3 regions of the Cohnella sp. genome follow, and region 1 is predicted to be linked to each of the others. Evidence: a T-box and tRNA genes for the amino acid it is inferred to sense, from the RefSeq annotation. Region 1 holds a T-box; the other regions hold tRNA genes.
What was found. A T-box is a leader RNA that pairs with one kind of tRNA and senses whether it is charged. The one in region 1 lies ahead of argS (arginine--tRNA ligase), so its partner is inferred to be a tRNA-Arg.
Positions count from the first base shown of each region.

Region 1 (5,292 bases):
ATGGTCGCCGCGGTGCTGCTCCGGCCCTTCGAGGTGCGGCTGGAGCGCCGCCCGACACCGCGGCCTCAGGCGGACGAGGTGCTGATCAAGGTGATGGCCGTAGGCGTCTGCGGCTCGGACGTACACTACTACGAGCACGGGAAAATCGGGCGCTATATCGTCGATCGCCCGCTCGTTCTCGGCCACGAGTGCGCGGGCGTCGTCGCCGCCGTCGGAGCGGCCGTGACGCGCTTCGCGCCGGGAGACCGGGTCGCCGTCGAGCCGGGTATGACCTGCGGCCGTTGTTCGGCCTGCAAGTCCGGCCGATACAATCTGTGTCCGGACGTCCGCTTTCTGGCAACGCCACCGGTTGGCGGAGCATTCGCGCAGTATGTCGCAATCCGGGAGGACTTCGTCTTTCCGATTCCGGAGGGGGTCAGCTTCGAGCGGGCGGCGATGAACGAGCCGTTCTCGGTCGGACTGCACGCCGTCCGCAGAGCCGGCATGAAGACGGGCGACACGGTCGCCATCATGGGCATGGGCCCGGTCGGGCTGCTGGCGGTCGTTGCCGCCAAAGCCTGCGGCGCGGCGCGGGTGTTCGTCTCCGACGTCGAACCGCTCCGCCTGGACGCCGCGCTTAAGCTCGGGGCGGAGCTTGCGGTGAATGCCGGGAATGAGGACGCCGCGGAGGCGATCCGCAGCGCGACGGGCGGGGAAGGAGCCGACGTCTCGATCGAGACCGCCGGCAATCCCCGGGCGCTGCGGTCCGCGCTGCTGGCGACAAGGCGCGGCGGCGCGGTGGCCGTCGTCGGGCTGCCGCCGGAAGGACGGGCCGAGCTGGACGTCTCCTATCTCGTAGACAACGAGATCGACGTGCGCGGCGTATTCCGTTACGCCAATACGTATCCGCTCGGGTTGTCGCTCCTGGCCGATCCGGCCAGGAAGATCGAGGCGCTGTTCACCGACGTCTTTCCGCTCGAGGAAAGCGCCGCGGCGCTGGAAAGGGCAAGAACGAACAAAAGCGGCTCCCTCAAGGTGTTCGTCTATCCGAACGGGGGAACCGGATCATGGAACGGGGCGATGGAGAAATGAAAATGAAGGCGCTTGTCATTGACGGCCCGCGCAGCGCGGCCGTCCGCGAGGTTCCGGTTCCCCGGGCGCGGCCGGGCGAGATCGTCGTTCGGGTGCTTCGCGCGGGAATATGCGGGACGGACGTTCATATTTACAACGGAGAATATTTGTCGCCGTATCCGATCATTCCCGGGCACGAATTTTCCGGCGTGGTCGTCGAGGTCGGAGAAGGAGCGGAGCAATTCCGGGAAGGCGACCGAGTCGCCGCCGATCCGAACTTGTCGTGCGGCCGATGCCGATTCTGCCTGTCGGGACGCGCGAACCACTGCGAGCGCTGGGACGCGATCGGCGTGACGCTTCCTGGAGCGATGGCCGAATACGTCGCGCTGCCCGCCGAGCTCGCGATGAAGCTGCCCGATCGGCTGAATTTCGCCGAAGGGGCGTTGATCGAGCCTGCGGCCTGCGTCGTGCAGGCGCTCCGGAGACTGAAGCCCGAGACGGGCGACCGGGCGCTGCTGCTGGGAGCCGGGGCGATGGGACAGCAATGGGTTCAGGCGTTGGCCAGATCGGGCGTCTCCGAGCTGGTCGTCGTCGATCTGGCCCCGGAGAAGCTGGAGATGGCAGCCGCATGGGGAGCGACGCGCACTGTCTCCGCCGACCGGATGGCCGAGGAACTGGAGGACCGACGGGGCAAGGACGGCTTCGAGATCGTCATCGATACGACGGGCGTTCCGCGAGTCATCGAGAACAGCTTCCAGTACCTGGGCCCCTGCGGGCGATACGTGCAGTTCGGCGTAACGACGGAGGAGGCGACGGTGGCGCTGCGGACGTTCGGACTGTATCAGATGGAATGGACGCTGATCGGTTCCATGGCGCTCAATCATACGTTCGCTCCGGCGCTGGCCTGGCTTGAAGCGGGCCGCCTTTCGGTCGGGCATCTCGTCACCCGGGAGCTGAGCCTGGAGGGCGCCCTTGATTTTTTCCGGGGCGACCGGCGCCCTTCGGACATGAAAGTGCAGATTTCGTTCGAATAACGAACGCTACATCTCGGAAGGAGCCTGGATTCCGAGCAGATTAAGCCCGTCGCGCAGAACGTTTGCGGCGGCCGCGGCCAAGCTCAGCTTGGAGAACGTCCCGGCTTCGTCCGCGCCGTCGTATACGATCTTCCCCGAGTTGTAGAAACGGTTAAAGTCCTTGGCCAGAGCGAGCAGATACTTGGCGACGACGAACGGCTCGTTCTGGCGGACGGCTTCCCGGATCGCGGCCTCGTAACCGGACAGCGTCTTGATGCACGCCCACGCCGACTCCGAGGACAGATGTTCTCCGTCGACGGAGCAGCGGGAACGCAGCTCCTCGTACTTCCCTTTCCTGAGCAGGCTGCGTATCCGCGCGTGGGTGTACTGCAAATAAGGTCCCGTCTCGCCTTCGAAGCTGACGGCCTCCTCCAGATTGAAATCGACCGACAGCTGTCGATGGTGCTTCAAATCCCCGAACACGATCGCTCCCACTCCGACGGCTTCGGCGACCGTTTCTTTGTTCGCCAGATCGGGATTTTTCCCGTCGATGATGCGCAGCGCCCGCTCTGCCGCCTCGTCGAGCACTTCCTCCAACATGACTACCTTTCCTTTGCGCGTCGACATCTTTTTGCCGTTGATCGTAATCAGGCCGAACGGGACGTGACGGCAGTTCGCCGCCCATTCGTGCCCCATTTTGCGCAGCGCCGAGAATACCTGTTGAAAATGCAGGCTCTGTTCGGCTCCGACGACGTAGAGAATTTCGTCCGCCTTCAGCTTCTCATTCCGGTAGAGGGCGGTCGCGAGATCGCGCACCGCATAGATGGTCGAGCCGTCCTTTTTCAGGATAAGGCAAGGGGGCAGCCCTTCCTCCTCCAGCCTGACGATTCTCGCGCCCGCGTCCTCCTCCAGCAACTCCAACTCCTCGAGCTTGCGCACGACGGGATCGATCTTGTCGTTGTAGAAGCTCTCGCCCGCATACGAATCGAATTGCACGCCCAATCTTTCGTACACGCGTTGGAATTCCTTGAGGCTCTCGTCTACGAAATACTGCCACAGCTCGCGCATGGCGGCATCCCCGCGCTCCAGCTTGGCGAACGCTTCGCTCGCCTCGTCCTCCAACTCCGGCCGCTGCTCCGCCTGCCGGTGGAATTCCACGTACAGCCGCAGGCTTTCCCGAATCGGGGCCTGTTCCAGCGCCTGCCGGTCTCCCCACTTCAAATACGCGACGATCAGCTTGCCGAACTGCGTGCCCCAATCCCCGATATGATTAACGTTGTATACGTCGTAGCCCATGGCGCGATACATGCGGACCAGGGCGTTGCCGATCATTGTCGAGCGCAGGTGGCCGATGCCGAACGGCTTGGCGATGTTCGGGGAAGACATGTCGATGACGATCCGCTTGCCTTTCCCGGCATCGGAGCGTCCGTAGCGTTCGTCCAGTGCCCGCTGCACGAACTCGCTTCTCCAGTGCTCGCCATGGAAAAAGAGGTTGAGATAGCCGCCCGCGACCTCGGCCCTCAAGTCGGAGCGATCGGCGTTAATGACGTCCGCAAGCCGCTGCGCGATCGTGGCGGGCGGCTGCCTGAGCGCCTTGGCGAACGCGAAGCACGGGAGCGAGATGTCGCCCAGCTTCTGTTCGGGCGGAATCTCCAGCTTCGGGTGCACCTTCTCCGGAGGCAGCTCCAAATAAGGAGACAGAATGACGGATGCTTGGTTCAACAACATGACGGGTTCCTCCTTGTCGTACGTATATTCGCTGCGCGAGTACGCAAAAAAACCCCCGTCTCGTAAAGAGACGGAGGTCGATTCCGCGGTACCACTCTTCTAGCATTCCCGCATAGGGAAGCCGCTTCGTTAAAAGGTAACGGCTCGTCGCCGGACTTCCCTACTGCCGCCTGCAAGGACCGCGGTTCAGGAAATCGACTCCCGAGTGCGCTTCCTTCGAATCCCGCGCCGGCTCCCACCATCCCCGGCTCGCTGCAGTCAGGAAAAACGAAGTACTCTCTCGTTCATCGTCGTTATCGTTATTCGTACATTATAGCCATTTTGGTCCCGAGTGACAATCCGCGTTCATCCCGTTCAAGTTGTTACCTTTGTTTTGGAGTTATCCGATATAATAGTAGAGCTATATGTTTCGCTCAGGAGGGTTCCCGTGCAGAAATATCAAGACGCGTTGCTGGCCAACATCCGCAAGCAACTGGAAATATGGTTCGAATCCGGCTCCGCTATTCCCGGCGTGGAAGCGGAGCGGTTTTTGCATTCCGTGAAAGGCACGTCCGGCACGATCGGCCTGACCAAGCTTTACGGCATATCGGGGGAATTGCTGGAGCGGATTCGGCATCGTTCCGAAGACGAGCCGTGGGAGCCGGAGAAGCTGCGGACGTTCATGATCGAGCTGATCGCCGTATGCTACGAGATTCAGCATCAGGAAGCCGCTCATTCTTCGCTCGTGACCGCGGAGAACGACCAGTCGGGCGACCAGCCGCTCGTCCTGATTCTCGACGACGACGCGGCGCTGCTGCATTATCTGAAGGAGGAGCTGGAGAGAGAGGGCTATTACGTCATCGCGACCGTGAATCCCGCTCTGGCCATCCATTATTTTCACGACCGCGCGCCGGACTGCTTCATTCTCGATCTGCTCATTCCCGAGCAGGACGGGTTCGAGGTGATGGACGCGATCAAGGAGCAGATTCGCAAGCGGTACATTCCCACGACCGTCATCAGCATGGACACCGCCCGGGAGACGAGGCTGCGGGCTTTCCGGATGGGGGCGGACGACTTTCTGGACAAGCCGCTCGACATGGAGGAGCTTCTCGTACGGATTCAGCGGCAGTTAAAACGCAAAAAGCAGCTGGACGAGCTTCTGTTCATCGACGAGCTGACGGGGGTCTACAACCGGAAATATTTGGAGGAAGCTTACCGGACGCTCTGCCTGGACGCGCAGAGAATCCAGGAGCATTTCACGATGGCGATCGTCGATCTGGATCATTTCAAGTCGATCAACGACCGTTACGGCCATATCTTCGGCGACCGGGTGCTGGCGGAGTTCGCGGCGTTCCTGAAGTCGCACATGCGCGCGGCGGACGTCTTGATCCGCTACGGCGGAGAGGAGTTCATTCTGCTGCTGCCGAGAACGCGCGAGGAAGACGCCCGTTCGCTGCTTAAGAGGCTGGGGGACGCATTCGGCCGGATCGACTTCGGGGAGAAGGGGGAGGAACTGCGTGTC
Region 1 is NZ_JBEPYQ010000064.1:19,633-24,924, reverse strand. Features, by position in the region: gene ACESLM_RS19810 (NAD(P)-dependent alcohol dehydrogenase) at 1-1,071, shown strand, start outside; gene ACESLM_RS19805 (zinc-dependent alcohol dehydrogenase family protein) at 1,047-2,084, shown strand; gene argS (arginine--tRNA ligase) at 2,091-3,791, opposite strand; T-box leader at 3,855-4,088, opposite strand; gene ACESLM_RS19795 (diguanylate cyclase) at 4,219-5,292, shown strand, end outside.

Region 2 (5,292 bases), on a different contig from region 1:
ACGTCGATGGCGGGCTGACGAGCTACGCCGGCGTCCCCCTCGTCGAACCGTACGAGGAAACATTCGAGGTGACGGATGAGGGGACGGGACCGGCAGGGGTGCTTGATCTGCAGGCTGAAGCTGACAGCGGCTCCGCGCTTCTCACCTGGAAGCTGCCTGGCGATACGGAACCGAACCGACTCGTCGTCGCTTACCGGAAGTCCGGCTCGAGCGGGGAACATGCACTGGTCGAACTGTCGGACGTAAGGACGTTCGCGTTGTTGGAGGGGCTCGAAGCCAATACGAACTATGAGGTCGAGGTGCGCTCCTACGATATCCATGATCGATTCGGCGAAGCGTCAACCACGTTCGGTACGGCAGGAGTACAGCCGGCCTCCCGCGATTTCGTGCCTCCGGGATCGGTCATCGCCGTTGCGGCGACTCCGGCTGCGAGCAGCATCGGTATCGCATGGACGGACCCGACCGACAACGATCTGGCGAACGTCGTAATCCGGTGGACGAAGCAAGGAGACACGACAGCTTCCGCTCCGATATCCGTTCCGAAAGGAGCCGGCCGCCACACGATCAACGGCCTGGCGCCGTCCACGGCGTACGAGATCGCGATCTGGACCGTCGACAACGCGGGCAACGCCTCTCCGCCGCAGACGCTGAACGCGACGACGAAAGCCGGAAGCGGACCGGGCAATCCGGGAGGCGCAGGCCATCCCGGAAATACCGGCAACCCGGGCAATTCCGGTCATCCAGGCAGCGCCGATACAGAGCGCGCGGACATTGGAACGGTTGCCGGAGAGCTGAAGTTTTTTGACGGGGCGTTTAAGCTGTGGCTGCCTGCCGGAGCGGCAGGACCGGCGAAACAAGTCGCAGCCACACGGCACGGCGATGCGCCAACGCCGGCTTCTGGTCATCTGCGGCTGCTGTCGGAGGCGTATGAATGGAAGCTTGAACCGGAAGGCGGCCGCTTGACCGCCGCGGGCAAGCTGACGATCGCGTACAGCGAGGATATGCTCCGCGGGGCGGACATTCGCAAACTCGGCATATACCGTCAGGATGAAGCAGACCGGACCAAGTGGATCTACGTCGGCGGTATCGTCGACGGGACGAATCGTACAGCGACGGTTGAGACGGAGGAGCCCGGCGTTTACGCGGTGCTGCTCTCCGAGATAACGTTCGGCGATCTGGCGAATCATTGGAGCCGCGTCGATGTCGAAGCGCTGGCGGCGCGCGGCATTGCCAGCGGCGATCCGGACGGCTCCTTCCGTCCGAACGGGCGCATCACCCGCGCCGAGTTCGTGAAGCTGCTGATGCCGTTGCTCGGCGCCGATGCCGCGGTCGGAGCAGCTGCGGAGTTCGGCGATGTGGCGCCGAACGCCTGGTATGCGCCGTTCGTCTCCCGGGCGGCCGAGGCCGGCATCGTGCAAGGAGCGGGCGGACGGTTCCGTCCGGGCGATCCGGTAACACGCGAGGAGATGGCGGTCATGCTGTTCCGCGCGCTTCGCGTCGATCCGGCGATCAAGCTGAACGCGCAGGCCGTGCTCGACGGAATGGCCGACGCCGATCGCGTATCGGGGTGGGCGCTGCTGCAAATCGCTTATGCGGTTCAGAACGGATTGCTTCAGGGCGGCAGCGGAGGCAAGCTGCGTCCCGAAGCGACCGCCACGCGGGCGGAGGCTGCCGTTATCGTGCTCCGCGCGCTGACCGCGCAAGGGCTAATTGTAACCAACTCTAAGTAGGCAAGAAAGGACTGCCCGAGGGCAGTCCTTTCTGCTTCGAATCCGACCCTATGACCAAATCGGCATGGATGGCCGGGAAGAGATTGTCACATAACGCATTTTCTCTAGGAAAATCTGTTTTGGCGAGTAAAAGAATTTATGTTATAATGTTCATTGCTGTGGCTCCGTAGCTCAACGGATAGAGCAACCCTCTCCTAAAGGGTAGATGTCAGTTCGATTCTGGCCGGGGCCGCCATTCCATACATGTTCAGAACCGCGCCTATGCGCGGTTTTCTTTAGTTTCCGGCCGAGGAGCAAGCCTGAACCGCCAAAATCCGGTCGACGACCAGCGTGCGAAATCCGCGCTTCCGGACGTCGTATACGCGCGCCTTGCCGTTGCGGACCGAGAAAAGATCGACCCGGCGCATCGTGAACTTGCCGCTCGTGTCTACGTAGATCAAATCGACCTTTCGTCCGACGCACTTATCGATAACGGTTGAGTTAACCACAAGATACCACTCTCCAAACAAGAACGTTTGTTCTTATTCTAGCGAATGAAAAAAGGAAAAACAAGGGTCCATCGGCAGGGTTGAAATCGTCATTTTTTCTCGAAACGGCGAAAACGCCCTTCCCGAAAGGAAAGGCGTCTCTACGCAGAGTCTCTTATGAACGATCGATTAAATAATGTCCGACAATGCTCAGGAAGGCTTTGGCCGACAGCAGGAGCGCGCGCTCATCGATATCGAAGCGGGGGTGGTGATGCGGGAAGCGGGTCCGCTCATCCTCTCCTCTTGCGCCAACGTACAAGAAGGTTCCCGGCTTATGCTGCAAATAGTAAGCGAAATCTTCGGCACCCATGCGTTTCTCCAAATCTACGATGACGGCGTCTCGAAGCGTATCTGAGATCGCTTTCCGGGCGATGGAGGTTTCCGCGGAATGATTGACCAACGACGGATAACCGTGCGTATAGTCGACGCGGATGGACGCATGGGAGGAGAGGGCAACACCCTCGGTGATGGTCCTTATCTCCTGTTCGATCAACGTTCTCGCTTGGGGATCGAATGTGCGTACTGTCCCTTCAAGCAGCGTTCTGCTGGCGATGACGTTAAAGGCGGTGCCGCCCTGGATTTTGCCGATGCTCACGACGGCCGGCTGCAGCGGACTGACTCTGCGGCTGACGATCTGCTGCAGCTTTCCGACGAGCTCGGAGGCGATCACAATGGAATCGACGGATTCGTGCGGGCGCGCGGCGTGACCGCCCTTGCCTTCTACATGGAGGGTGAAGGCGTCCACCGCAGCCATGAAGGTGCCGTCGCATAGGCCGAATTGGCCGACGGGCAGCTCGGTGGCCAAGTGGATGCCGTACACGGCGTCGACCCCGTCCAGGCAGCCGTCGGCGACCATCGCTTGAGCGCCGCCCGGCGGCTTCTCCTCCGCATGCTGGAACAGGAACACGATCGATCCGCTCAGCGAATCCCGCTGTTCGCTAAGCAGCGACGCGACGCCGAGGAGCGAGGAGGTGTGCCCGTCGTGTCCGCAGGCGTGCATGACTCCGGGAACGGTGGATGCGTATTCGACTTGTTTCTCATCCTGGATCGGAAGCGCGTCGAAGTCGGCTCTCAGCGCGATCGTCGGACCCGGCCGTCCGCTGCGCAGCAAGCCGACCACGCCTCCGCCGCCAACGCCCGTGCGTACTTCAAGCCCGAGCTTGTTCAGCTCAGCGGCGATAAAGGCGGGAGTATGCTTCTCCTCGAAGGAAAGCTCGGGATGCTGATGCAAATATCTGCGCCAGCCGATGATCCGTTCGCCGAGCTTGTCGTCGATCTCCCGGTGCCATTGCGCGATAAGGGATTGTGTCATGGAATTCGTCTCCTTGGTTATAGCCTACTAATCCGAGTTATGAAGTGAAGTATACCAGATTAGGTTTGAAAATAGAACGATCGGTAAGGGGCGATATGCGACGATTCGGTACGTTGTCTGTAGCAACTCCCGTCGGCCTTATGGTAACATCAAGAGGTAGATTGGCGGAGACGTGGGAGGACGGGGAATGGCGACCAACATACGGGATGTGGCGAAAGCGGCCGGAGTGTCGGTGGCGACCGTGTCCAAAGTGTTAAACGGCTATACGACGGTCAACGAGCAGACGAAGCAGAAAGTGTTGAAATACGTGAAGGAGCTGCAGTTCCGGCCGAATCTGGCCGCCCGGTCGCTGGTAGGCCGCCGTTCGATGACGATCGGGATTTTCCTGACGACGGGACTGGCGCATCCTTTCTTCACGCGTATAGTGGCGGGGATGGAGCAGGCTCTGCAGACGAGAGGCTACGATCTGATCTATCTGGCGCAGGTGTCCTGGAGCAAGGAGTACAGCTTCGTGCGGCATTGCCAGAGCCGTAACGTCGAGGGAGTCGTCGTCTTCGGCTTCCAGCATGAAAACACGGATTTCGGAGAGCTGATCGAATCCGGCATTCCCGCCGTGTTTATCGATCTGGACATCCGCGAAGGCCGCGCCGGATATATCACCTCGGATAACCGGGAGGCAACGGAACGTGCGGTCGCTTACTTGGCCGATCTGAATCATCGCAGAGTAGGATATATTAGCGGCAACAAAGATTCTTACGTAAATGTGCACCGGTTCGAAGGGTTCAGAGCGGGCTTGGCGCAGGCGGGAATTCCATATCGCGAGGAATACGCGGCCGAAGGGGATTTCACCCGCGAGGCGGGATACGCGGCGATGCGGAGGCTGCTGGCTTTGCCGGAGCCGCCGACGGCCGTCGTCTGCTGCTCGGATATGAGCGCGATCGGGGCGATCGAGGCGATCCGGGAAGCGGGACTGTCCGTGCCGGAGGACATCTCGGTGCTGGGGTTTGACGACATCGAGCTGGCCGTTTACGTGAAGCCTGCGCTCACGACGGTGCGCCAGGATATGATGACGATCGGACGGAGATCGATTGAACTGCTGGACGAGCTCATTACCGATGAGACGCTGGCTTCGCCCGAAGCGATCGTGCCGACGGAGCTGGTCGTGCGCGAGTCCTGCGGGCCGGCCAAAGCCGACGAATAAAAAAGGCGATCCCTTGCGTATCTCCATATAAGGAGAACGGACAAGGGGTCGCCTTTTTATGACGAGCGCGCCTATGCTTCTTCCCGTAATTCCTCGAGCAGGTTCGCCTTCTCCATCTTTCTAAGCGGCCCTTGTACCGAGATCAAGCCGACGATCAGGGCGGCGCCGGAGGCGATCAATGACGCTCCCCAAGGGAATTCGAACGGAAAGCCCTGGACGGTGTTCAGCTGCTTGTGGAGGAAGCTGCTCATCAGGACGCCGAGCAGAATGCCCCAGAAGCTGCCGATGACGCCGAACCATATTCCTTCCGCGGTCGCCATTTTCCGGATCTGTCCCATCGTCATGCCGACCGCCTGCAGAAGGCCGATCTCCCGGCGGCGCAGCAGCAGGTTCGTCTGCACGGTGTTGACGATATTGAGGCTGCCGATGACACCGATGACTACCAGGAAGCCGTAGACGAAGATCCGCATCTGCACGTTGAAATTACGGGCAGACTTCTGATTCTCGGCATAATCGATCAGA
Region 2 is NZ_JBEPYQ010000022.1:58,074-63,365, reverse strand. Features, by position in the region: gene ACESLM_RS09605 (S-layer homology domain-containing protein) at 1-1,730, shown strand, start outside; tRNA gene ACESLM_RS09600 (tRNA-Arg) at 1,891-1,965, shown strand; gene ACESLM_RS09595 (hypothetical protein) at 2,006-2,218, opposite strand; gene ACESLM_RS09590 (amidohydrolase) at 2,373-3,569, opposite strand; gene ACESLM_RS09585 (LacI family DNA-binding transcriptional regulator) at 3,757-4,770, shown strand; gene ACESLM_RS09580 (ABC transporter permease) at 4,842-5,292, opposite strand, start outside.
Region 2: it encodes a tRNA-Arg, which carries the amino acid that the T-box ahead of argS (arginine--tRNA ligase) is inferred to sense. The anticodon was not compared.

Region 3 (5,292 bases), on a different contig from region 1:
CGCGCTCTTTCCTCCCTCGAACGCTGGAAGCGGAGCTACGCCTACCTTGCCCGCGACCTTGGAGCCGGCTTCGTCCTGCGCTACGTTCCACACATAGGACCAGTTGCGAAGGAATACCGCGTTGCCGTCGGTGAAAATCGTGCGGCTCGGCTCTTCGTCGTAAGACAGCAGAGATTTCGGACTGATCCCGCTGTCCAGCGTACTCTTCATAAAAGCGAGCGCTTTCTCCGTTGCCGGGGAATCGATGACGCTCTCTTCGTTCTCATCCACGACCGCCCCGCCGGCGCTGGTCAGAAACTCCACGAAATCACAGACGAGAACTTCAGCCTGCTTGCCTTGCCAGAGGAAGCCATGCAGCTTCGGATTTTGTTCCTTTTCCACAATGAACTGGGCCGTCTTGACTAGCTCGTCCCACGTTTGCGGAACCGCCTGCCCGTACTTCTCCAACAAATCCTTGCGGTAATAGAGCATGCCCCCGTCGACATACCAAGGCATAGCCGCCAATTGCCCCTGGTAGGTCAGCGCCTCGATTACCCCCGGATAGTACTGATCCTTCTCCACGTAAGCATCCATCGGCTCGGTCCAACCGGCCGAGGCGAATTCCGGCACCCACACAACATCGCCGGTAAATACGTCGATGTCGGCCTCTCCCGATGATAAAGCGGTTACAAGATACTGATGGATTTCCGTGCTCATGGACGGAGGCGGCAACTGATGGACATCTACTTCGATGTCGGGATTTTGCGCTTCGAACTCCTTTACCAATTCCGTCCACGAATCTTCGCCGAACGTTTTAATGCCCGTGAACCTGATCGTCACCTTCTCTTCCGCCCCGCCCGATTGCGATGCGGAGGCTGACTGAACGGCGTCGCCGGTCTCCCCCTTTTGTCCGCACCCGCCAAGCACCGCGGCCGCAACGGCCGCTGCCGCCATTCCTCCGACAAGCCTTTTCCCTAACGATTTCAAGCTAAGCCCTCCCCAAGTTTCGATTGTTCGTCGTTCTTGTTGCAAGCTAAAACGCTTAAAACCTTCGTCCACCCCCTGAAAATCAACACAAAGCGTTTAATATTGGTTTATTTTGTTCATTTCACGACTATAATAAGAGATATTTTGGTGATATGTCAACATTTAATTTCTATTTTTGTTTGTTATCAAACAAAAATGCAGGATATTTTCTTATTCGATTCATGGTTTATGTTTGTTTTTTTTGAAACTTGCATTGACACACCCTCAAATCGTTCACTAATATGTTTACATAAACAAACAATGATTATTTGTCGTAGAATCGAAACAAGAACAGGAGAGGTATAAAAATATGTCGGACAAGCGACTCGGAAAGCTGGCCGAGCTAATCAAACAGCGGGGAAATTTGTCCGTGCAGGAGCTCATGGATTACTTTAACGTGTCAGACATGACGATACGCAGAGACTTGCAGAAGCTGGAGAATTCAGGAAAATTCCAGCGTTTTCATGGCGGCATCCGTTTTCTGGACGAGACCCCTCTCGACAAGCGGGAGCACTGCCAGTTGGACGAGAAGAAGCGCATCGCCCATTACTGCCTTTCGCTCATCCAGCCCCGAGATACGATTATTCTGGATTCCGGCACGACGACAAGCCAGATTGCGGCCGCTCTTGCGGATTCGGACATTCGGGACGTCACGGTCATCACCAATTCGTTGACCGCAGCCCATTTGCTCCGCAATCAGGAACACGTTTCGCTGGTCATCAGCGGAGGAGAATTGCGGCATATTTCCCAATCGTTCGTCGGCAGCACGGCGCGGACGTTTTTCGAGAACGTATATGTCAACAAAGCTTTTATTGCCACCGGGGGAATTACAGAAAAGGGATTCTCCACTTCTACTTTCGCCGAAGCGGAAATCAAGCAGTGTATGGCCAATTCCAGCAGTTCCACCTACATCGTTACCGATTCCAGCAAATTCGGAAGTCGCTCTCTTAACTTTTTCGCGCCGCTGGAAGCGGCTAACGCCATCGTAACAGACACGGGAGTTCCCGATGAATGGGTCGCCTTGTGCAAACAACATCAGATCGAAGTCTGCTCGGTTTAATCTATGCCGGAAGCGCAGAAAAAGGCGGAAACCGCAACTTAATGCGGTCCCGCCCCGTATTTCGCATGTGATGTCTCCTGTAAAATTTTCGCACCAAGAAAGCAAACTCCTCCCTTGCTCCCGGCTCAACAATAATTTCAATCCCGAAATCCCTTGCATTTTAGAGTCTTATCCCCTATAATAACTCTTGCTGTACTTAATGAGCGCCCGTGGTCCAACGGATATGACGCAGCCCTCCGAAGGCTGAGATTGAGGTTCGATTCCTCACGGGCGCGCCAATATTGCTTATATCAGCCGGCCGGCTTCAGGCCGGTTTTTTTGTATCCCCGCCCCCCTGCTCAGAGAACCGCAAATTTCTTCGTCAACCCTCTTTGACTTTCTTTGACTTTTAGCTTCGGATTCGCTATGATAAGGAAACCACAGTTCATGAGGAGGGACGCCAAACATGAGTTTTGTACCTATGGTTGTCGAGCAAACCAATCGAGGAGAACGGGCATATGACATCTATTCCCGATTACTCAAAGATCGAATCGTATTTCTGGGAACGCAGGTGAACGACGTAGTCGCCAACTCCATTATCGCTCAATTGCTGTTCCTGGCGGCCGAAGATCCGGAAAAGGACATTCACCTCTACATCAACAGTCCCGGCGGTTCGATTACGGCCGGCATGGCCATATACGATACGATGCAGTTCATCAAGCCGGACGTCTCCACGATTTGCGTCGGCATGGCCGCGTCGATGGGCGCGTTCCTGCTCGCCGCGGGCGCCAAGGGCAAGCGCTTCGCCCTGCCGAACAGCGAAGTAATGATCCACCAGCCGCTCGGAGGAGCCGAAGGGCAAGCCAGCGACATCGAGATCCGCGCTCGCAGAATTCTGAAGCTGCGGGATAAGCTGAACGGCATTCTGGCCGAACGTACCGGCCAGCCGCTGGAAAGAATCGAGAAGGACACCGACCGCGACAACTTCATGGATGCCGAAGTCGCCTGCGAGTACGGTCTGATCGATAAAGTCATCGAGAAAGTCAACTAAGCGTTACTCCCGCATTAAGAAGAAGCCGTTCGGGTCATCCCAAGATGACCTGAACGGCTTCTTCTTACCCCCCCCATTAACACAACTCCAATTGTATGTCAACAAAAATTCAAAACTTTGAATGCCCTCTCTGCTAGTCCACCAAACCATGTTATTCTGTTAATTATAAGAATTCCATTTAGACCCAGTTCTAGCTATCTCTTAGGAACTTTGGAAGAGAGGAATTATGTATGCCTGAAAGATCGTATCCGTACCTTGTAGCCACGTCGTCCGAGGACCCTTCCGCAGCAGGGAGAACGCATTCTGCTCCCGTTGACATGGTTGCAGCTCGTCGGTTGAGCGATAAAGCATCCTTGCTTCGCCCGCTTAAAGATGAGCATCTGCTGGAAGTCTACAGAGAAGCCAAGAAGATGAATCTGTCTCATGAATTCATCGAACTGCTGGAAGAAGCGCTCTCTATCCGTCAGTTGAGCCATTATAAAGAAGCGTAAACCCGTCATCTTTGCGATAACTTTCCTACTCTTTCCGCCCGCCGGCTTAGGCGGGCGGTTTTATTTCTCCTATCTTGCTTCCTGGCTTGCGAACGTCTTAATAATTGGATAATTCAATTAAGTTTCCATCAGGATCTCTGAAATAAATGGAGGTTATCGGTCCTAATGCTCCCGTCCTCTTAACCGGCCCTTCTACGATATCGATGCCTTTTTCGATGAACTGCGTGCGGAGTTCTTCAATCGGCTCTTTGGTTATAAAGCAGAGATCCTCTGAACCAGGCAACGGCGACTGGGCTTTGGGTTCGAACTCATTGCCGTATTCGTGAAGATTGATCTTCTGTTGCCCGAAGGAAAGGGCCTTTCTATTCGCACCGAACGTAATCAATTCCATTCCTAATGCCCCTGTATAAAACCGGACCGTCTTTTCCAAATCCCTAACCGTTAACACGATATGATCGATTCTCTCAATCATGCGATTGGTCTCCTCTCGAACAGTAATCCTGCCTTCATGTCCCTCGGACGTTCATGGGTCAGTCGCAGAAAAAGAGGGCGTCTCGAAAACCGGAGGCCTCCTGCGAGAAACCCTCCGAGCTTTCAAGACGACCTCCGCCTTGTTCGCGTCTATTATTGCATTTCGTATTGAACGGTGACTTGCGTGCTGATCTCGATCTGGCCCGATTGCACCGAGGAAGCCGCGCTGTCCATAGCCATTTCAGCCATCACGGCCTTGGCTTGCGTGCGGGCATACAGCACCGGATTGTTCGACACTTCGCCCTGCACGATGTTCGTGACGCCCTTCAGCTGACGATTGGCCGACGTCGCCAATACCCCGGCTTTGGCAGCCGCGTTCTGCATCGCCTTCTTGAGCGCTTCCAGCTCGTACTGCTCCTTCTTCTCCGTAGAGAATTGCACGCCGTCCAGCCGGTTCGCTCCGGACTCCGTCAACGCATCGAACAGCTTGCCGATGTCCGGCAGCTTCCGGTAGGTCACCTGAATCGAATGAACCGCGATGTAGCCCTTCAGCACGCGTCCGTCCTTCTCCGTATAGTTGTACTCGGGCTGCACGTCGAACCCGGTCGTCGTAACGTCCTTCTTGGCGATGCCGAACGTCTCGTACAGCACCTTCTCCACTCCCGCGAACTGCTTCGCGTTCGCTTGCTGCGCCTCCGTCGCTTTCGACCCGCGCGTCTCGACCGCCAGACGCAGATAAGCGACGTCCGGCTCTACCATCACGGAGCCGCTCGCCCCCACCGTTACCGTATAAGGCGCCGTTTGGACAGCCGAAGCCGAAGTTTCTGCGGACACCGCGTTCCCCTCCCCTTTCACGAATCCGAACCATCCAATTACCGCCGCGGCCAGAACGACCGACAACACTTGCAAAGCGCTTTTTTTCATGACCAAGCCCCTTTCGATCGGTTTGCCTTTATTAACGCAATCGAATAGACAAATGTTTCACGTTCAGGGACAAAAATGTTAAAAACGCAAAAAGCCCCTCCACGGGGGCTTCATGCAAAAAATCTTATTGATTTTCCAGTTCTTCTTTGCTCACGAGTTGGACTAAAGCGGTTACAGCCTGCTCTGCGTCCGAACCCTCCGCGCTGATCGCGACCTCCGTGCCGGAGCTGATCGCCAGGCTCATAATGCCCATGATGCTCTTCGCGTTAACCTTCTTCTCATCCTTCTCAACGAAGACGTCCGAAGAGAAT
Region 3 is NZ_JBEPYQ010000059.1:26,344-31,635, reverse strand. Features, by position in the region: gene ACESLM_RS18890 (ABC transporter substrate-binding protein) at 1-966, opposite strand, end outside; gene ACESLM_RS18885 (DeoR/GlpR family DNA-binding transcription regulator) at 1,316-2,065, shown strand; tRNA gene ACESLM_RS18880 (tRNA-Arg) at 2,269-2,343, shown strand; gene clpP (ATP-dependent Clp endopeptidase proteolytic subunit ClpP) at 2,511-3,095, shown strand; gene sda (sporulation histidine kinase inhibitor Sda) at 3,431-3,586, shown strand; gene ACESLM_RS18865 (VOC family protein) at 3,684-4,058, opposite strand; gene ACESLM_RS18860 (SIMPL domain-containing protein) at 4,211-4,981, opposite strand; gene ACESLM_RS18855 (HPr family phosphocarrier protein) at 5,106-5,292, opposite strand, start outside.
Region 3: it encodes a tRNA-Arg, which carries the amino acid that the T-box ahead of argS (arginine--tRNA ligase) is inferred to sense. The anticodon was not compared.